2 regions of the Bradyrhizobium sp. USDA 3315 genome follow, and region 1 is predicted to be linked to the other one. Evidence: riboswitches for the same ligand, from Rfam matches in the RefSeq annotation. Region 1 holds a riboswitch; the other holds the start of a gene.
What was found. Region 1 has a riboswitch for glycine ahead of ACVIYL_RS27660 (D-amino acid dehydrogenase). Riboswitches for the same ligand answer to the same signal wherever they lie in the genome.
Positions count from the first base shown of each region.

Region 2: linked by a shared signal. The riboswitch ahead of gcvT (glycine cleavage system aminomethyltransferase GcvT) and the one ahead of ACVIYL_RS27660 (D-amino acid dehydrogenase) in region 1 are both predicted to bind glycine.

Region 1 is NZ_JBSRYP010000001.1:5,942,811-5,953,340, reverse strand. It holds gene ACVIYL_RS27705 (alpha/beta fold hydrolase) at 1-448, opposite strand, end outside; gene ACVIYL_RS27700 (hypothetical protein) at 506-1,639, opposite strand; gene ACVIYL_RS27695 (zinc-finger domain-containing protein) at 1,874-2,119, shown strand; gene ACVIYL_RS27690 (FAD-dependent monooxygenase) at 2,127-3,329, shown strand; gene ACVIYL_RS27685 (twin-arginine translocation pathway signal) at 3,369-3,803, opposite strand; tRNA gene ACVIYL_RS27680 (tRNA-Leu) at 4,028-4,114, shown strand; gene ACVIYL_RS27675 (hypothetical protein) at 4,284-4,604, shown strand; gene ACVIYL_RS27670 (ABC transporter substrate-binding protein) at 4,883-6,502, opposite strand; gene ACVIYL_RS27665 (M20/M25/M40 family metallo-hydrolase) at 6,768-7,898, shown strand; glycine riboswitch at 7,991-8,097, shown strand; glycine riboswitch at 8,101-8,215, shown strand; gene ACVIYL_RS27660 (D-amino acid dehydrogenase) at 8,282-9,640, shown strand; gene ACVIYL_RS27655 (ABC transporter permease) at 9,801-10,530, shown strand, end outside.
Region 2 is NZ_JBSRYP010000001.1:5,768,306-5,778,835, forward strand. It holds gene ACVIYL_RS26800 (hypothetical protein) at 1-493, shown strand, start outside; gene ACVIYL_RS26805 (hypothetical protein) at 500-790, shown strand; gene ACVIYL_RS26810 (acyl-CoA thioesterase) at 830-1,261, opposite strand; gene gcvP (aminomethyl-transferring glycine dehydrogenase) at 1,479-4,352, opposite strand; gene gcvH (glycine cleavage system protein GcvH) at 4,376-4,741, opposite strand; gene gcvT (glycine cleavage system aminomethyltransferase GcvT) at 4,761-5,906, opposite strand; glycine riboswitch at 6,048-6,136, opposite strand; gene alaS (alanine--tRNA ligase) at 6,339-9,026, shown strand; gene ACVIYL_RS26835 (cyclic nucleotide-gated ion channel) at 9,038-10,279, shown strand; gene ACVIYL_RS26840 (DUF3455 domain-containing protein) at 10,372-10,530, opposite strand, start outside.

The sequences.
Region 1 (10,530 bases):
CATCGTCGAGCGACGGCGCCTCCAGCGCCAGCGCGACCGCCTCGCCGGGGCCGCCGCCCTCGATCAGTCCGATGCCGATCCCGCCAAGGATCGCCGAGCGCACCCGATCGGGATTCTCTCGCGCCAGGATCGCGGTCATCCGCGAGCCCAGCGAATAGCCCATGATGTCGGCGCGCGCGGTTCCGAGATGGTCCATCAGCGCGATCACGTCGCCGGCCATGGTCGCGATCTCGTACTGCGCGGCATCGTAGAGCTTGGCGGATTCGCCGTGGCCGCGATTGTCGAGCGCGATCACCCGACGGCCGGCCTTGACGAGATCGGACACCCAGGTCGGGTAGATCCAGTTGACGTTCTTGCTCGAGGCAAAGCCGTGCACCAGCACGATCGGTTCGCCCGCGCCTTCGTCGATAAAGGCAATTTCAACATCGCCGTGATGGAAACTCGGCATCATCCATTCCGTTTGTTCTTGGGATTTGCGATTGGCGATCGACAGGCGACCGCAAGCCTAACCCTGGGCGGGCATACTCGCCAAGGTAGCCTGAGCGGCCATCTGCCGCTTCAGGCGCAGCACCTTGCTTCGTCTGAGCCACCAGGCGGTGGCCCGTTCGGTGGTGGCCTTGATCGACGACAGGAAGCCGAACAGCGCCAGCAGCGCGCCGAACAGCCACATGGTGAGATTGAATGCGCCGGCCGCCAGCAGCAGCGCGCCGCGGCCGAGCAGCTTCAGGATCGCGCGGGTCTGGCCGCCCTTGACCTCGGCGATCCGCGCCGCCCGCGCGATCTCCCTCGGATTCTCGGCGACCTTCAGCGTATCCCGCGCAGCGCGAACCCCGGCCGCCTCGCCGATGCGCCCGACGTCCTTGGCGACGCGCACCAGCGCGCCGGCCTTCTCGGCGCGGAAGGCCGCGCGGATCGCGGTTGCGGTTTCCATCGGCCGCAGCACCGAGCCGGATACGACCGCCTCGCGCAGCGCCGGCTGATTGACGACCTCGCGGGTCGAGCGTCCGGCCCATTCGATCATCCCCTCGCTCAGCCGTCCGGCCTTGCGCGTATCCTTGACCAGCGTCAGCCCGGCGCGCAGCGGCCCGGCGCCGCCGACCGACACATAGGTGGCCGCGGTCACCGCGAGCCCGGCGGCCGCGAGGCCGAGCACCAGCTGGTCGGTGTCCTCGCCCATCACGAGGTGCTTGCCCTCGCGCACGACATCCCTGACATCGCCGAATACGAACAGGTCGCCGGCGACCGTGCCGGACAGGCTTGCGACATCGTCGGCATTGCCGGTCACCAAGCCCGTGGCGAAGCCCTTGGCGAAATGCATGCTGGATGATTGCTCGGCGCGCGCGTCATCGACGCGCTTGGTGAGGTCATCACTGAGCGCGATGTTCTTCTCGCCGGCGAGTTCGACAAAGCTGGCCGCAAGGTCGGCATCGCCGGAGGCCAGCGCCGCCTCGATATTGTCCGAGATCAACGCCGGGTTGTTGCGCAGCACGGAATTGAGCCTGATGTCGGCGAGCGCAGCGGGATCGTCCCGCGCCGCCAGCACGGTGCCGGCGTCACGGGCGTGCGGCCAAATAGCCGCGCCCACGGCAGCACTTGCTGCCACGCCGACCACCGCCAAGCTGACGCGCACCCGATTCATCCCGATAAAACCTCTAGTTTTATTCGCCTTGGAGATAGTGTGCCGTTTTTGCGACACAACGGCTCCGACCAAAGGAGGGCTTCTCTGGGACGACAAGATTGTGTCGAATTTGCATGAGCAAATGAGCCATCGGGGCTCTAGGAATCAACTGTTCCCGCCAGTATGGTGCGCGGCATTTCGCGATGCCGCATGCTGTTGATTGCGTCTGCCCATCGTTGCCATCAAGGTGAGAATATGTCCGACCACGTCGTCCCGCACTTCCATAACGATGCCGGTGTCTCGGTGATCGAAATCGGATCGCAGGAGTTCATGTGCGTCGGCGCCAACCCGCCGTTCGACCATCCGCACGTGTTCCTCGACCTCGGCAATGACAACGAGATTATCTGCCCGTACTGCTCGACGCTTTATCGCTTCGCATCCGACCTCGCGGCCGGCGAAGCGCGGCCGCCGGAATGCGTGCTGAAAGACAAGGTCGCCTGACCGCTCCGTGGCGCTGACGCGAACCGTCATCGTTGCAGGCGCCGGGATCGGAGGACTGACGGCGTCGCTGACACTGGCGGCACAGGGCTTTCGCGTCGTCGTGCTGGAGAAGGCCGAACGGCTCGAGGAAGCCGGCGCCGGCATCCAGCTCTCTCCCAATGCCAGCCGCATCCTGGTCGAGCTCGGGCTCAAGGAACCGCTTGCGCGGCGCGCGGTCACGCCTGAATCCGTCAACATCCTGAGCGCGCGGGCCGGTGGCGAGATCGCACGGATGCCGCTTGGCCAGGCCGCCGAGTTCCGCGCCGGCGCACCCTATTGGGTAATCCACCGCGCCGACTTGCAGGCCGCGCTGCAGGCCGCCGCGAGCGACCATCCCGATATCGATCTGCGGCTCGGCTGCCAGTTCGAGGATGTGACCAAGCATGCGCGAGGCCTCACCGTCGTCCAACGCCGCGGCAATTCACGGCAGGAGGAATTGGCCGTCGCGCTGATCGGCGCCGACGGCATCTGGTCGTCGGTGCGCGGGCATTTGTTTCCGGATGTGCAGCCGCAATTCTCCGGCCTGATCGCCTGGCGCGGCACGCTGGACGCCACCGCCCTGCCGCGTGAATACACCGCACCGCGCGTGCAGCTCTGGATGGGACCGGACGCGCATCTCGTCGCCTATCCCATCTCGGCCGGACGCCAGATCAACGTGGTCGCGATCGTATCGGGCACCTGGAACCGGCCGGGCTGGAGCGAGCCCGGCGACATCGACGAGATCAAGGCTGCATTCGCCACCGCGCGCTGGCCCACTACAGCGCGGATGCTGATCGGCGCGGTCGACGGCTGGCGCAAATGGGCGCTGTTCACCCTGCCCGACATCGGCCGCTGGAGCGAAGGCGCGGTGACGCTGCTCGGCGATGCCGCGCATGCGATGCTGCCGTTTGCCGCCCAAGGCGCCGGCATGGCGATCGAGGATGCGGCCGTGCTCGCCAAGGCCTTGAGCGACAGCACCGGGGAAAACACCGCGGGCATTCCCGCCGCGTTGAAGCGCTACGCACGGGTGCGGCGCGGGCGCGTGCTGAAAGTGCAGCGCCTGGCGCGACAGCAGGGCCGCATCTATCATTTGCGTGGGCCCGCGGCGATCGCGCGCGATCTGGCGATCCGCGCCATCGGTCCGGAGCGCATGCTGGCGCGGCAGGACTGGATTTACGACTGGCGCGCCTGAGCTCGGCCAATCACGACCGACCCGTCTGGAAACGCCGGCTTAGTGGACGAGGCCCCGTGGCGCGCGCGGGCCCTTCGCCGCCGGCGTGGGGGTAGCGGGGGCAGCGGCCGCAGGCGTGTCCGGCGGGCTTTCATGGCACTTGCCCTTGCGCCAGGCCTCATCCGCCAGCTTCTGCTGGGAGTGGATCGAGATCAGCTCGTTGCGATAGACCATCTCGGAGACGACAGTACCGCCGACGCCGGTCTCCGCCTTGGCCATCAATTTTTCCTGATCCGCCGCGCGGGTCTTGAGATTGCTGCGCTCGTTCTCGAGCTGCTTGCAATCATAAAGCTCGTACTTGGCGGGATCGGCGAATGCCGACGGCACGGTGTCGCCGATCTGCGCGCAGCCGGAAACGCCCGCGGCCGAGGCGAACAGCGCGATGACGGCCGCCGCGCGCGACAGCTTCAGGCGGCGTGGGAAACGAACGGACATTCAGCTTTCTTAACCGGACAGTGTTGAGATTGCCTAAAGCAGCCACCGGTGTCCGGATTGAGGCTCAATCGCGGCGGCGCGCTGCTTATCCCAATGCCCGGCCGCCGAGGCAAATGGAATTGCGGGCCGCCGCTTAAGCCTTTGAAAGCTCACCTGTTAGCACCGGATAATGACAATTCCACTCGGCGCCCAAACGCGCTAGAAATCGGCGCGCCTGGCGCAACGCGGACGTGGCGGAACTGGTAGACGCAAGGGACTTAAAATCCCTCGATGGCAACGTCGTGTGGGTTCGAGTCCCACCGCCCGCACCAACCTTCGCATGCCACGCGCACCCGAGCGGGCCAGCGTCGTGTTTTCCGGCTGTGGCGCAGTTCACACGCCGCGGTCGCTGTCTGTCGTAGTCTTGCCCGCATTGGAAATTCCGGCCGCGCATTTTCGCGGCTGTTGCATTTCGAAATCAATTTTTGTCGGAGATCGGCGATGGAGATTGCGAAGCGCAATCGGATTGCAAACTGCAATCGGATTACCAGCGAAACGGCGCGCGATCATGGTGCCTTTACTCTCGAACACTGCGACGATGCGGCTCATTGCAGCAACGGGCTCGATGCCCAGAATTTCCGCGACGCTGCGCCCGACGACCGCGCGATCTACCGGCGATGGATCCGCGGCGCGATCATGGTGTACGGACTGCTCGCGTTTGCCGCTGGAGCGGTGGTCTGGATGAGCGGAACCGGCATCGGACAGACACAGCTCACGAGCTTGTCGAGCCCGAGCAGCATGAGACCAGACCACGGCGATTAGCGGTCGCCGGTTCGGAACCCGCACCCTGCGTATTCGTTGTCATGCCGCAATTGGAGCATGACGATGCCGAACGACGATCCATCCGCGCAGCGCGCAACCGACCAACCCGATCAGCGCAAGGAGCGCCCCTCCCCGCCGCAGCACGCACCACAAGGCGGACCACCGCTCAGCGACGGACTGGAGCAGCTCCGCGACAGCCACACCTGACACGCGACAGCGCGAAAAAGAAAAATGGCCGGGACAAGTCCCGGCCATTTGTTTTGCGTCAAGCCGCAAGCTTACTCGGACTTGTCGATATTCCAGAAGATCGGCGTTGCCGGGCCGTCGAGCACACCGGTCAGCGACTTCCGCCATGCGCTCGGAATGGTGTACTGGCCGAGCGGAACGTAGATCACCTGATCGTAGGCCTCGGTCTGGATTTCCGCGGCGATCTTCTTCTTTTCCTCAGCCGAGCCGGCGCGCGCGAACTTGTCACGCAGCTCCTCGATCTTCGGGTCTTCGGCCCAGCCGAACCAGCCGCCATTCTTGCCGCGACCGGTGATCGACGCGTTGACGATCGGATCGGAGACGTCGGCCGCGACCCAGTTGGTGAAGAACATGTTCCAGCCGCCTTCCTTCGGCGGCTTCTGGCTGGCGCGGCGGGTCACCACGGTCTGCCAGTCGGTGGCCTGCAGGTCGACCTTGAAGCCGGCCTCGCGCAACTGCTGCGCAGCCACGACCGGCTGCGCCTTCAGCGTCGTGACGTCGCCCGGCGCCATAATCACCACGGGGGTGCCGTCATAGCCGGATGCGGCAAGCGCCTTCTTGGCTTCCGCCAGGCCGTTGCCCTTCACCAGCGTTTCGGCCCCGACGTCGGTCTCGAGCGGCGTGCCGCAGACGAAGAAGGCGCCGCAGACCCTCTGGTACTTGGCGTTGCCGACCAGCGCGTCGAGCACGTCCTTCTGGTTCATCGCCAGGAACGCAGCCCGGCGCACCTTCGGATTGTCGAACGGCGGATAGAGAAAGTTCATGCGTCCGAGGGTCTGGAAGCCGAACTTGTTGAGGACGTCGATCTTGAGATCCGGATTGGCTTCGAGCACCGGCAGCATGTCGAACGGAAGGTTCTCCATGAAATCGATGTCGCCGGATTGCAACGCGTTCACCGCGGTCTGCGCATCGGCCATCGTGACCCACTCGACGCGGTCGACCTTGACGACCTTGCCGCCCGCGGTCCAGCTCGCCGGCTCCTTGCGCGGCACGTAGTCCTTGTTCTTCTCATAGACCGCCTTCACGCCCGGCTGGAATTCCGCCTGCACGAATTTGAACGGTCCGGAGCCGATCTGTTCCGGGATCGGCTTGTCCGGCGGCGTCTCGGCCAGACGCTTCGGCATCATGAACGGCACGCGCGATGACGGCTTGCCGATCGATTCCAGCACGAGGCCGTAGGGTTCCTTCAGCTTCAGCGTGATGGTCTTGGCGTCGGTCGCCTCCAGGCTCGCGACGAAGTCCATCAGCTTCTGGCCCATGCCGTCGACCTTGCCCCAACGCTGCAGCGAGGCGACGCAGTCTTCCGCGGTGACCGGCGCGCCGTCGTGCCACTTCAGACCGTCGCGCAGCGTGAACGTGTAGGTCAGCTTGTCGTCGGAAACCTTCCAGTCCGCCATCTGCGGCTGGATCTTGAAATTGGAATCCGTCGCCAGCAGCGTATCATAGATCATGTAGCCATGATCGCGGGTGATGTAGGCCGTGGTCATGATCGGATCGATGACGCGCAGATCCGAGTGCATCACCGCGGTGATGGTCTTGCCCGCGGCCATCGCCTGCGGCGCGAATGACAATTCCTGCGGCGCGAACGACAGCGCGAGCGCCGTCAACGCGGCCGCTAGCGTGCGGTGTTTCCAACGCGAGATAGGGAACATGCAATCTCTCCTGACGTGTAACTGGTCAAAGCCGGCTTATTCGTTATGCATGTGGTTCGTTATTTAGGCGAACTAACATGCTGTATGGCTTGTGAAATCGAGACTTGCACCAAGCGCCAAGCGCGTCAATCGGTTTCAGGTCGCATCGGACGTACACAAACGAATGAGGCCGCGCGCCAGATTTTGGCTTTACAAAATCGTCGGCTGAGATTTTCGTAACGCGCGCGCGATGCCGGCGCCGTCAGAACAACAAGAGAGAACAACGATGAACCCCGCCAATCTCCCCTTTGATTCCGAAACGATGCTGCAGGGCCTGCGCAGCTGGGTGGAATGCGAAAGCCCGACCTGGGACGCCGCCGCGGTCGAACGCATGCTCGATCTCGCCGCCCGCGAGATGGCGATCATGGGTGCGACGATCGAGCGCATCGCCGGACGCCAGGGCTTCGCGGGCTGCGTCCGCGCCCGTTTTCCCCATCCGAAACAAGGCCAGCCCGGCATCCTGATCGCCGGCCATCTGGACACCGTTCACCCCGTCGGCACCATCGAGAACCTGAAGTGGCGGCGCGAAGGCAACAAGTGCTTCGGGCCGGGCATCTTCGACATGAAGGGCGGCAACTACCTGTCGATCGAGGCGATCAGGCAATTGGCGCGCGCCTCTTTCACGACTCCGCTGCCGATCACCGTGCTGTTCACCCCCGACGAAGAGGTCGGCACGCCGTCGACGCGCGACATCATCGAGGCGGAAGCCGCGCGCAACAAATATGTGCTGGTGCCGGAGCCCGGCCGTCCAAACAACGGCGTCGTCACCGGCCGCTATGCGATCGCGCGCTTCAACCTGGAAGCCACCGGCAAGCCCAGCCATGCCGGCGCAACGCTGTCTTCCGGCCGCTCCGCGATCCGCGAGATGGCGCGGCAGATCATCGCCATCGACGGCATGACCACCGAGGACTGCACCTTCTCGGTCGGCATCGTGCATGGCGGCCAGTGGGTCAATTGCGTCGCAACGACCTGCACCGGCGAAGCGCTCAGCATGGCCAAGCGCCAGGCCGATCTCGACCGTGGCGTCGAGCGCATGCTGGCACTGTCGGGCACCGCCAACGACGTGACCTTCAAGGTGACGCGCGGCGTCACCCGCCCGGTGTGGGAGCCCGATGCGGGCACCATGGCGCTCTATGAAAAGGCAAAAGGCCTTGCTGCAGCGATGGGTCTCGATCTGCCGCACGGCAGCGCCGGCGGCGGCTCGGACGGCAACTTCACCGGCGCGATGGGCATCCCCACGCTCGACGGCCTCGGCGTTCGCGGCGCCGATGCACATACGCTCAACGAGCACATCGAGGTCGACAGCCTCGCCGAACGCGGCCGCCTGATGGCGGCACTGCTGGCGACGCTGGACTGACATCGATTTGCACTGCACAACACGTTGGCACTGCCGGATCGAAATTTAGCCTTGTCCATTTTTAAGGCTTCGCCTACGGTCCGGCCGTCCAACGCGACGATGCGGGAGAGATCGAAGCGACAACGTTCGTGTTGTTGCCTTCGGCGCCGACGGAGCAACCGCCCCGGAAACTCTCAGGCAAAAGGACTGTATCGTCAGGACGATCTGGAGAGAGACGAACATGGCCGCACATCAAGGGCCATGACGTCCACCGAAGGGGATAGTTCGCTTCTGGCCCCGGCCCGATGCGGATCAAGCTCTCAGGTACCGTGACAGATGGGGCGCCGAATGCCGGTTTGACCGGTGGTTCGGCGACTCTAACCCACGGGAGCCTGACAACCATCATGCCACATATCGCGATTATCGGCGCCGGCATCACCGGCGTAACGACGGCCTATGCCCTGCTTGAACGCGGCTACAAGGTGACTGTCCTTGACAGGCATCGCTACGCCGCGATGGAAACCTCGTTCGCCAATGGCGGACAACTCTCCGCCAGCAATGCCGAGGTATGGAACAGCGCCGCGACCATTCTGAAGGGGCTGCGCTGGATGTTGAGAAGCGACGCGCCGCTGCTGATGAACCCGAAGCCGAGCTGGCACAAATATTCCTGGATCGGCGAGTTCGTAGGCCACATCACGCGCTATCGCGGCAACACCATCGAGACCACGAAGCTCGCCATCGAAGCGCGCAAGCATCTGTTCTCGATCGCAGAGCGCGAAAACATCGCCTTCGATCTCGAACGCCGCGGCATCCTGCACGTCTATCACGACAGGGCCGGCTTCGAAGCCGGCCTCAAGGTCAACACGCTGCTGCAGCAAGGCGGGCTCGACCGCCGGCCGGTGACCCCGGACGAGATCCGCGTCATCGAACCCGCGCTGCAGACAACCTGCTATGGCGGCTTCTTCACGCCGTCCGACGCGACCGGCGATATTCACAAATTCACGCGTGGGCTTGCCGACGCCTGCATCCGCCGTGGCGCGAGCTTCGTCCATGAAGCCGACGTCGACACGATCGCACACGGCGATGACGGCTTCCGCATCGGCTGGAACGAAGCTGCTTCACATGATGCTGCGGTCGCGACGCGACAGCAGCTACAGGCGGACGGGATCGTGATTTGCGCCGGCGTGGCGAGCCGCCACTTCGCCAGCCTGCTCAACGACCGCGTCAATGTCTATCCGGTGAAGGGCTATTCGATCACGGTGCAGCTCGATGCGCCGCAAAGCCGGAATGCGGCCCCAACCGTCAGCCTGCTCGATGAAGCTGCGAAGATCGTCACCAGCCGGCTCGGCGCCGACCGCTTCCGCGTCGCCGGCACCGCCGAGTTCAACGGCTTCAACCGCGACATTCGCGCCGATCGCATTCAACCGCTGGTGGACTGGGTGCGGCATCATTTCCCGGAGATCGATACGTCGAAAGTCGTGCCATGGGCGGGCCTGCGCCCGATGATGCCGAACATGATGCCGGTGGTTCGCGCCGGACGGATTCCGGGCGTGTTCTACAATACGGGCCACGGTCATCTCGGCTGGACGCTGTCGGCGGCGACGGCGCAGATGGTGGCCCAGGCGATCGACGATTGGCGCGACCTCGACACGCCGCCGATGGCGCCGTCGTTCGGCGCCGGGCTCGATGTGCCCGCCGACGCGCGCAAAGCTGAAATCAATCCACCTTCCAGTGGACTGCTTCGAACTTCACCGGAGGAATAATCGCGGCCAACAGGACTGATTAGCTGCACCGCAAAATCCGCAGCACCGATGGCATGGGACTTGCTCAAGTTCTACCGTGAGTCTGCTACCATCTGTGCTACGGTCTGGTGTGCAACGGTCCCGCTGCGGACTTCATCGACCACAACCCAACGGATCAAATTTGCTCGGATATCTGCTTCGCCGCATCCTCGCCGCCATTCCCGTGATGGGCGTGGTGGCTCTGTTCGTGTTCCTGTTGCTGCGGCTGACGCCGGGCGACCCGGCCGCCATCCTCGCCGGCGACAACGCGACGCCCGAACAGCTCGAACGCATTCGGACCTCGCTTGGTCTGAACGAGCCGATCTACATCCAGTTCTACACCTGGATCGCCAAGTTGCTGCACGGCGACCTCGGCGTCTCCCTGATCTCGAACAAGCCGATCCTCGAAATGATCGTCCCGCGCCTCGAGCCCTCGATCTCGGTCGCGCTGGCCACCATCATCCTCTCGATCCTGGTGGCGGTGCCGCTCGGCGTGATCGCGGCGTGGAAGCACGGCACCTGGATCGACCGCTTCGTGATGGGGCTCTCGGTGCTCGGCTTCTCGGTGCCGGTGTTCGTCATCGGCTACGTGCTGATCCAGATCTTTGCGATTGATCTGCGCTGGGTTCCGGTACAGGGCTTCAAGAGCATCTCGGCCGGCTTCGGTCCGTTCTTCCAGCGCCTCATCCTGCCGACCTGCACACTCTCCTTCATCTATGTCGCGCTGATCGCACGCATGACGCGGGCCTCGATGCTCGATGTGCTCGGCGAGGATTACGTGCGCACGGCGCGGGCCAAGGGCATCGGCGAGACCGGCGTGCTGCTGCGCCATGCGCTGCGCAACGCCGCCGTGCCGGTCATCACGGTGATCG
Region 2 (10,530 bases), 170 kb from region 1:
TTCAAGATGGACCGGCTCGATCGGTCGGGACATTGGGCTTGTCGAGTTGTGCGAGCGTTGCGATAGCGTCGAGCTATGGGCTGATCCCCAGCCGAATGACCAGTTGGTGCTGGCCTGGTTGCTCGACGTGCTCCGCCCGCACCGCCACATCGTAGCAAAGCTCAAGCTGGTCCAGACCGATGTCGAGATCGGCAGGTACCGAGGCGAGAGCTTGGCGAAATGGCGATTGCCTGCACTTGCGGTGACCGATGATCGGCTGGAATTGGCCGGTCGCGCCTGGACTGCCTATCGCGCTCCGACGCCCGAGCCCTGTTTCGACCTTCTCATGCAGGATCTGTCGGCCATCCCGCAGCTCCGCGCGGCACTGATTGCGTTGCTCGAGGAGCTACCCGGGCAAGACACCGGCCTCGGCGCGTCCGAACTGCGGATGCTGGATCTCGTCGCCGACGGCGAGACAAGCCCACAGGTCCTTTCAAGCGAGCTGAACAGGTAACGCGGCGTGTTCGATTTTCAGGAAGCGGAGCTGATCCTGGACCGGCTCGCCTATTGTCCATCACCGGTCCTGACCGGATTCCCCGCGGAGATCGAAGCGCCCGACGATCTGAAGGCCCGAAACAACCGACTCCTGCACAGTCGGCTGTCGCTCACCGATTTCGGCCAGGAAGTGTCGGATCGCGAGCTCGACTTCAGCCAATACAACACGATCCATCGCTGGTGGGGCGGCACCGAACTGACCAATGAGCGGCTGTGGCGCTGGGACGCCGAGAGCCGAGCCTTGGTTGCCCCGTAAGCCTGATCCGCACAACGTGTGTGCGCAATCAGCCTATGCCTATGCCAGCGTCTTCTCCCGGCTTGCGATCAGTGCCCGCAAATCCTCGGCCACCGCGACCGACTGATGGGTCTTCTGATCGGTCGCGACCCAGATGATCTCGCCGGTGGCGCGCAGTTCATCGGAGCCCTTGGCGAAGATCGCGAGCGCAAGATTGATCGAGGAGCGGCCGATCCGCGCGACGCGGACGCAGACCTCGATGTCCTCGTCGAACCGGATCGGCGCCTTGTATTCGACGACCGATTTCACAGTGTGGAAGTCGATGCCAGTCCGCGCCACCTCGCCGAGATAGTCGTAGCCGAGCGCGCGGAAATATTCGGTGATGGCGGTGTCGAAATAGGTGAGGTAGTGGGCGTTGAACACCACCGCCTGTGCGTCGACCTCCGAATAGCGGACGCGAAACGGGAAATGGAACCAGAATTCCTCGCGCATGTTTCCTCCTGCCGCGGGCGGGCCAGTCCGTCATTCCGGGGCGCGACGAAGTCGCGAACCGCAGATGCGCAATGGGCGCATCGGGGAATCCAGAGGTCGTGGATCGAGATTCCCCGGTGCGCAGTTGCGCACCTGAGGTTCTCGCTTCGCGAGCCCCGGAATGACACCCAGTGAATCAGGCGTCAGAGACGCAACGCCACATAGCTGCAGTAGCTCCTTACTCCGCCGCCTGCGCGTAATCCTCGACCGGCGGGCACGAGCACACCAGATTGCGGTCGCCATAGACGTTGTCGACGCGGCCGACCGGGCTCCAGTATTTGTCGGACCGTGACACGCCGGCCGGGAAGCAGCCCTCGGCGCGGGTGTAGGCCCGGTTCCAGACATCGTCGGCGATGTCGTGCACGGTATGCGGCGCGTGGCGCAGGGGCGAGGCCTCGACCTTCCAGCGGCCCTTCTCGATCTCCGCGATTTCGTCGCGGATCGCGATCATGGCGTCGCAGAAGCGGTCGATCTCGAACTTCGATTCCGATTCCGTCGGTTCGATCATCAGCGTGCCCGCCACCGGGAAGCTCATGGTCGGCGCGTGGAAGCCGTAGTCGATCAGGCGTTTTGCGATGTCGTCGACGGTGACGCCGCTGGTCGTCTTCAGCGGCCGCGGATCGACGATGCACTCATGCGCAACGCGGCCGCGCTCGTTGCGGTACAGCACCGGAAAGTGCGGCTGCAGCCGTGCGGCGATGTAGTTGGCGTTGAGGATCGCGATCTCGGTGGCGCGAGTCAGACCTTCGCCGCCCATCATCAGGATGTAGATGTAGGAGATGGTCAGGATCGACGCCGAGCCAAACGGCGCGGCCGACACCGGGCCGATGGCGTGCGCAGTTGCCCCGTCGGTTGCGGGATGGCCCGGCAGATAGGGCGCAAGATGCGCCTTCACGCCGATCGGGCCCATGCCGGGGCCGCCGCCGCCATGCGGAATGCAGAAGGTCTTGTGCAGGTTGAGATGGCTGACATCGGCGCCGTAATCGCCGGGCCGCGACAGTCCGACCTGCGCGTTCATGTTGGCGCCGTCGAGATAGACCTGGCCGCCATGGGCATGCACGATGTCGCAGATCTCGCGGATATGCTCCTCGAACACGCCGTGGGTCGACGGATAGGTGATCATGACCGCGGCAAGGTTGGCGGAGTGCTTCTCCGCCTTGGCGCGAAGATCATTGACGTCGACGTCGCCGCGCGCATCGCACGCGACGACCACGACCTCCATGCCGACCATCGCAGCCGAGGCCGGATTGGTGCCGTGCGCGGAGGAGGGGATCAGGCACACCTTGCGGTGCGGCTCGCCGCGCGCGAGGTGATAGCCGCGGATCGCCAGCAGCCCGGCATATTCGCCCTGCGCGCCGGAATTCGGCTGCAGCGAGACCGCGTCATAGCCGGTGATGTCGCACAGCCATTGCTCCAGCCGCTTGAACAGCGCGTGATAGCCCTTGGCCTGATCCGCCGGCGCGAACGGATGCAGATTGCCGAACGCCGGCCAGGTCAGCGGGATCATCTCGGTGGTGGCGTTGAGCTTCATCGTGCAAGAGCCGAGCGGGATCATCGCGCGGTCGAGCGCGAGGTCACGATCGCTGAGCTTGCGCATGTAGCGCAGCAGCTCGGTCTCGGAACGATGCGTATTGAACACCGGATGGCTGAGGAAGGCGCTGGTGCGCCGCAGCTCCTTCGGCAGCGCCTCGTGCGCGCCGGCCTCGATCTCGGCATAGCTGAGCTTGCCGCCGAACACGCGCCACACCGCCTCGACCGTCTCCGGCGTCGAGGTCTCGTCGAGCGCGATGCCGAGCGTGGTCGCGCCGATCCGCAGATTGATCCGTTCGGCCTGCGCGCGGGTGACGAGCTCGATCTGCTTGCTACCTGCCTCGACGGTCACGGTATCGAAGAACGCTTCGCTGGTCGGCGCAAAGCCGAGCTTGCGCAGGCCGGCGGCGAGCACGGTGGCGCGACGATGCACGCTGCGTGCGATATGGGTCAGGCCCTCGGGACCGTGATAGACCGCATACATCGAGGCGATCACGGCGAGCAGCACCTGCGCGGTGCAGATGTTCGAGGTCGCCTTCTCGCGGCGGATATGCTGCTCGCGGGTTTGCAGCGCGAGGCGGTAGGCCGGCGCACCGCGCGAATCGACCGAGAGGCCGACGATGCGGCCGGGCAGCGAGCGCTTCAGCGTGTCGCGCACCGCCATGTAGGCGGCGTGCGGTCCGCCATACCCCGTCGGCACGCCGAACCGCTGCGCCGAACCGATCGCGATGTCGGCGCCGAGCTCGCCGGGCGAGGCGAGCAGCGTCAGCGACAGCAGGTCCGCCGCGACGATCGCAAGCGCGCCCTTGGCGCGCAGCGACGCGATCGCAGGCTTAAGGTCGCGTACCGCGCCCGATGTGCCCGGATATTGCAACAGCGCGCCGAGCACATCGGCGTTGTCGAGCTCGGTCAGGGGATCGCCGACCACCAGCGCCCAGCCCAGCGGCGCGGCGCGCGTGCGCATCACCGCCAGCGTCTGCGGATGCACCTCCTTGTCGACGAAGAACACCTTCGCTTTGACCTGCGAGTGGCGCTCGGCGAGCGCCATCGCTTCCGCCGCGGCGGTCGCCTCGTCGAGCAGCGAGGCGTTGGCGACGTCGAGCCCGGTGAGATCGCAGATCATGGTCTGGAAGTTGAACAGCGCCTCGAGCCGGCCCTGGCTGATCTCCGGCTGGTACGGCGTATAGGCGGTGTACCAGGCCGGGTTCTCCAGAATGTTGCGCTGGATCACCGCGGGCAGGATGGTGCCGGAATAGCCCTGGCCGATCAGCGAGGTGAACACCTGGTTCTGCGCGGCGAGCTCGCTCATATGCGCGAGCGCCTCGGTCTCGCTCAGCGCCCGGCCGAGATCGAGCGGCGCCTTCTGCCGGATCGACGCCGGCAGCGTCTCGTTCATCAGCGCCTGCAGGCTCGCGGCGCCGACCGTCTCCAGCATCGCGTTGACGTCGCGGGGCGACGGTCCGATGTGGCGGCGCACGAAATCGGTGGCGGCTTCGTTGATCGGCTTGAAGGGCGCGTTCATGACGTGATCCTCGGGGTGATCCTTTAGGCGGTGTGCGCGGCGTAGGCGGCCTCGTCCATCAGGCCGCCGAGCTCGCCCTTGTCGGCAATCTTCAGCTTGAAGAACCAGGCCTTGCCGCCGGCGTCGGAATTGACCAGCGCGGGCTCGGCGGCGAGCGCGTCGTTGACCTCGACCACCTCGCCGGCGATCGGCGCGTAGACGTCGGAAGCGGCCTTGACGGATTCGACGACAGCGGCGGCCTCGGCCTTCTTCAGGCTGCGGCCGACCTTGGGCAGTTCGACGAACACGACGTCGCCGAGCTGCGACTGCGCATAGTCGGTGATCCCGATCGTGGCGACGTCGCCCTCGATGCGGAGCCATTCGTGGTCGGACGTGTACAGCGTCGTCATGGGGTCGATCCTTTGGCGTTCAGCGTTTGTAGGTATTGGGGACGAAGGGCGTAGCGGCGACTTTCAGCGGCAGCCGCTGGCCGCGCACTTCGGCGAAAACGGTGGTGCCGACGGCGGAAAGGGCCGTGGGCAGGTAGCCCATCGCAACCGGCGCATTGAGGCTCGGGCCGAAGCCGCCCGAGGTCACCTTGCCGATCTGCTCGGTCGAGCCGGCATCGGCGAACAGCGCGGCGCCTTCGCGCACCGGTGCGCGGCCGTCAGGCTTCAGGCCGACCCGTCGGCGCGCAGCGCCATCTGCGAATTGCGCGAGAATTTTGTCGGCGCCGGGGAAGCCGCCGGCGCGGGCGCCGCCGCTGCGGCGAACCTTCTGCACCGACCATTCCAGCGCGCCTTCGACCGGCGTCGTCGTGGTGTCGATGTCATGGCCATAGAGGCACAGCCCGGCTTCGAGCCGCAGGCTGTCGCGCGCGCCGAGCCCGATCGGCAACACGTCGGGATTGTCGAGCAGCGCGGTGACCAGGGCTTCCACCTTGTCTGCGGGCACCGAGATCTCAAAGCCGTCCTCGCCGGTATAGCCGGAGCGCGAGACGAAGCAGTCGACGTCGCCGACGCCGCGCGGACCGGCATCCATGAATTTCATCGAACTGACATCCGCACAAAGATTCGCCAGCGCCGATTCGGCTTTCGGGCCCTGCAGCGCGATCAGCGCGCGGTCGGCCAGCGAGATGATCTCGCAGGCGTCGGAGAGATGCGCGCGGAGATGCGCCTCGTCCTCGGCCTTGCAGGCGGCGTTGACCACCAGGAACAGGTGATCGCCGAAATTCGCCACCATCAGGTCGTCGAGCAGGCCACCGTCATTGTTAGTGAATTGCGCGTAGCGCTGCCGTCCCGGCGCGATACCGACGATGTCCTGCGGCACCAGTTTTTCCAGCGCGAGCGCGGCATCCGCGACCTTGCCAGATTTGGCCCTCAGCACGAGCTGGCCCATGTGCGACACATCGAACAGGCCGGCTTCCTTGCGGGTGTGCAGGTGCTCCTTCAGCACGCCGGCCGCGTATTGCACCGGCATGTCATAGCCGGCGAACGGCACCATCTTGGCGCCGCGCGCAAGGTGCAGCGCGTGCAGCGGGGTCTGTTTCAGCGGGGAGGTTTCGCGCGCAAGCATCACAGGGCCCTCGCGGTTCCCGCCGGGGACCTATTTCCCCTTGAGAAACCTGCAGAAAGCCCCATCTGTCGCTGTGCCTGAGAGTATTATCCCGTCGGCGGACGCATCGGGGCGAACCCCAGCGTCTCTTTCCAGATGTCAGACGTCACGCGGTCCTTTTGCCTGAGAGTTTCCGGGGCGGTTGCTCCTTCGGCGCCGGCGGTAAGGCCGGTCTCTCCCGACGTGACTAGGTATAGGTAGGTAGAAAACACGGCGCCACCAAGACTGTCAACGCAGCTGCAGCAACTATCCAATGGGCTTTGTGCTGCCGCGGCAAGCCCATGATCCGCCTGCACAGTTTCTGGACACCGCAGCTGGCAATGTCTAAAAGCGTTCGGCCGGAAAATGACGCCTTTTTGCGGCTGGCCGGCCCCTTTTTCCGATTGGATGAACATGAGCAGCGTCAACGACATCAGGTCGACATTTCTGAACTTCTTCAAGGAGAACGGGCACGAGATCGTGGCCTCGTCGCCGCTGGTTCCGCGCAACGACCCGACCTTGATGTTCACCAATGCCGGCATGGTGCAGTTCAAGAACGTCTTCACCGGCGTCGAGAAGCGCGGCTACCAGCGCGCCACGACGTCGCAGAAGTGCGTGCGCGCCGGCGGCAAGCATAACGACCTCGACAATGTCGGCTACACCGCGCGCCATCTCACCTTCTTCGAGATGCTCGGCAACTTCTCGTTCGGCGATTACTTCAAGGAGCGCGCGATCGAGCTCGCCTGGAATCTGATCACCAAGGATTTCGGGCTGAAGAAGGACAAGCTGCTGGTCACCGTCTACCACACCGACGACGAGGCGGCCGGCTACTGGAAGAAGATCGCGGGCTTCTCGGACGACCGCATCATCCGCATCCCGACCTCGGACAATTTCTGGGCGATGGGCGACACCGGCCCGTGCGGACCGTGCTCCGAAATCTTCATCGACCGCGGCGAGCACATCTGGGGCGGCCCTCCGGGCAGCCCGGATGAGGATGGCGATCGCTTCCTCGAATTCTGGAATCTGGTGTTCATGCAGTACGAGCAGGTGACGAAGGAGGAGCGCGTAGCGCTGCCGCGTCCCTCGATCGACACCGGCATGGGGCTCGAGCGCATGGCCTGCATCCTGCAGGGCGTCGAGAGCGTGTTCGAGACCGATCTGTTCCGCAATCTGATCGATGCCGCCGCGTCTACCCTCGGGCACGGTCCGAACGAGCAGAACGTTGGGTCGTATCGGGTGATCGCGGACCATCTGCGCTCGTCCGCGTTCCTGATCACCGACGGCGTGCTGCCGTCGAACGAGGGCCGCGGCTACGTGCTGCGCCGGATCATGCGCCGCGCGATGCGCCATGCACAGCTCTTGGGCGCGAGCGAGCCGCTGATGCATCGCCTGGTCTGGGCGCTGGTCCGCGAGATGGGCCAGGCCTATCCGGATCTGGTCCGTGCGGAGAAGCTGATCGAGGAGACGCTGCGGCTGGAGGAGACGCGCTTCCGCAAGACGCTGGCGCGCGGCCTGTCGATCCTCGACGAGAAGAGCGCCGGCCTCAAGAAGGGCGACATGTTCGACGGCGACACCGCGTTCACGCTGTACGACACCTACGGCTTCCCGCTCGATCTGACGCAGGACGCGCTGAAGTCGCGCGGCATCAGCGTCGACCAGGCGTCGTTCACCGACGCGATGGAGCGGCAGCGCGTCAAGGCGCGTGCCTCGTGGGCGGGCTCGGGCGAGGCGGCGAGCGAGGCGATCTGGTTCCCGCTGCGCGAGAAGCTCGGTGCGACCGAATTCCTCGGCTACGAGACCGAGAGCGCGGAAGGCGCGGTGACGGCGCTGATCAAGGACGGCGCCGAGGTCGAGAGCCTGAAGGCCGGCGAGAGCGGCGCGATCGTGCTGAACCAGACCCCGTTCTACGGCGAGTCCGGCGGCCAGGTCGGCGACACCGGCGTGCTGACCGGGGAGGGCGTCAAGTTCCGCGTCACCGACACGCAGAAGAAGGCCGGCGATCTGTTCGTGCATCTCGGCACGGTGGAGCAGGGCACGCTCGGCGTCGGCACCACATTGCAGCTCGAGGTCGATCACACCAGGCGCTCGTCGATCCGCGCCAACCATTCGGCGACGCATCTGCTGCACGAGGCGCTGCGCCAGGTGCTCGGCGATCACATCGCGCAGCGCGGCTCGCTGGTCACGCCGGACCGGCTGCGCTTCGACTTCGTGCATCCGAAGCAGATCACGCCGGAAGAGCTCGCCCGGATCGAGGACATCGCCAACGATGTCGTGCTGGAGAATGACGAGGTCACGACCCGGGTCATGGGCGTCGACGATGCCCGCGAGGCCGGCGCCCGCGCGCTGTTCGGCGAGAAATACGGCGACGAGGTTCGCGTCGTGTCGATGGGCAAGGGCGCCCGCGATCATGGCCAGAACGCGCTTGGCTGGTCGGTCGAGCTCTGCGGCGGCACCCATGTCCGCCGCACCGGTGACATCGGCATGATTTCCGTGACCAGCGAGGGCGCGGTCGCGTCCGGCGTGCGCCGTATCGAGGCGCTGACCGGGCATCATGCGCGCAAGCACGCCAACGACACCATCGCGCTGGCCAAGACCGCGGCGCTGGAGCTGCGCACCACGATCGACGACGTGCCGGCGCGCATCACAGCTCTGATGGAAGAGCGCAAGAAGCTCGAGCGCGATTTGTCCGACGCCCGCAAGAAGCTCGCGATGGGCGGCGGCGGTGCGTCGAACGGCGCCGCCTCAGCCGTTCGCGAGGTCGGCAATGTCAAGCTGCTGGCGCGCGCGGTCGAGGGCGTCGAGACCAAGGATCTCAAGAGTCTCGTCGACGACGGCAAGAAGCAGATCGGCTCGGGCGTGGTCGCGATCGTTGGCGTCACCGAGGACGGCAAGGCCGGCATCGTGGTCGGCGTCACCGCCGATCTGACCGCGCGGTTCAACGCGGTCGAGCTCGTGCGCAAGGGCTCCGAGGTGCTCGGCGGCAAGGGCGGCGGCGGCCGGCCCGACATGGCGCAGGCCGGCGGGCCCGACGGCGCCAAGGCCGACGCCGCGCTGTCGGCGATCGAACAGGCCATGACTCAACAGGCATCGGCCGGCGCCTGACGGAGAGGTTGATCGTGGCGACGGCTCCGCTCAAGCCCACGATCAGCGATCCCGGGCTGCGCGACCGTCTCTACGAGCTGCTCGAACGCGATGATCTGCCGCATTCGGGCGGCTTGCGCTTTGCCCGGGTCATCGTCGCCATCATCGCCGTCGATGTGCTGGCGGCGATCCTGGCCTCCGTGCCCGAGATCGACGCGCAGTTCGGCTGGCTGCTGACGACCATCGAGATCGCGGCGGTCATCGCCTTCGCGCTGGAATATGCCGCGCGGCTCTGGAGCGTGGTCGGCCACTCGCTGCGCGACATGACGCCGGCGCGGGCGCGGCTGGAATACGCCTTCTCGGCGCTCGGCGTGATCGACCTGCTGGCCTTCCTGCCGTCGGCCGTCGCGCTTGCGACCGGCGACAAGACCGCGCTGGTGCTGTTCGGCATGCTGCCGTTCCTCAAGCTGGTGCGCTATTCGACCGCGATGCGCTCGCTGCTGGCGGCGCTACATGCCGAGCGGCGCACGCTGTTCGGCTGCGTGGTGATCCTGACCGGCGCCGTGCTGCTGTTTGCCTCGCTGCTCTATGCCATCGAGCACAGGGTGCAGCCGGACAAGTTCGGCACCATGCCGCAGGCGATGTGGTGGGCGATCGTGACGCTCGGCACCGTCGGTTACGGCGACGTCGTCCCGATTACGCCGCTCGGCCGGACCGTCACGGTGGTCGCGATCGTGGTCGGCTTCGCGATGATCGCGCTGCCGGTCGCGATCATCTCGACCGCGTTCGCCGACGAGGTCCGGCGCCGCGACTTCGTCGTGACCTGGGGCATGCTGGCGCGGGTGCCGCTGTTCTCACATCTTGGCGCTGCCGATATTTCCGACATCATGCGCTTGCTGCGGTCGCAGACCATCGAGGCCGGCGAGGTCTTGGTGCGACGCGGCGATGCGGCGTCATCGATGTATTTCATCACCGCGGGCGAGGTCGAGATCGACCTGCCGAGCCAGCTTGTGCGGCTTTCCGACGGCGCGTTCTTCGGCGAGATCGCGCTGCTGCGGCGGACCAGCCGCTCCGGCACGGTGACGGCGACGCGCAAGACCAAGCTCCTGGTGCTCGATGCGCAGGACTTCCATGCCCTGATCGAGCGCATGCCGGCGCTCGCCGCGCATGTCCGGGAGACCGCGGAGGCGCGGCTTGCCGATCCGCTTGCGGCCGGCGGCGACCTGGCCGCCGCCCAGGCGCCGCGCGAGACCGACGGCGGCATCCGCGACTAGAATCTCATTCCGATTGAATCGGAACGAGGCTCTCGATTCTTCGTTTGGCGCGTTTCTTCACGCGAACCGGTATCCACTTCGCTCGAAAACGCTTAGTCCCGCCGCAGGAACACGTAATCCGCCGAGTAGGCCGCGCCTTTCAGCGCGCCTGATTTGTCGCAGGCGCCGCTGAGCTCGCCGCCCGAGGTGTTGATCCGCTGCACGGTTGCGACGCCGGAGAGCAGGCCGTTGCCGCGGTGGGCGATCACCTC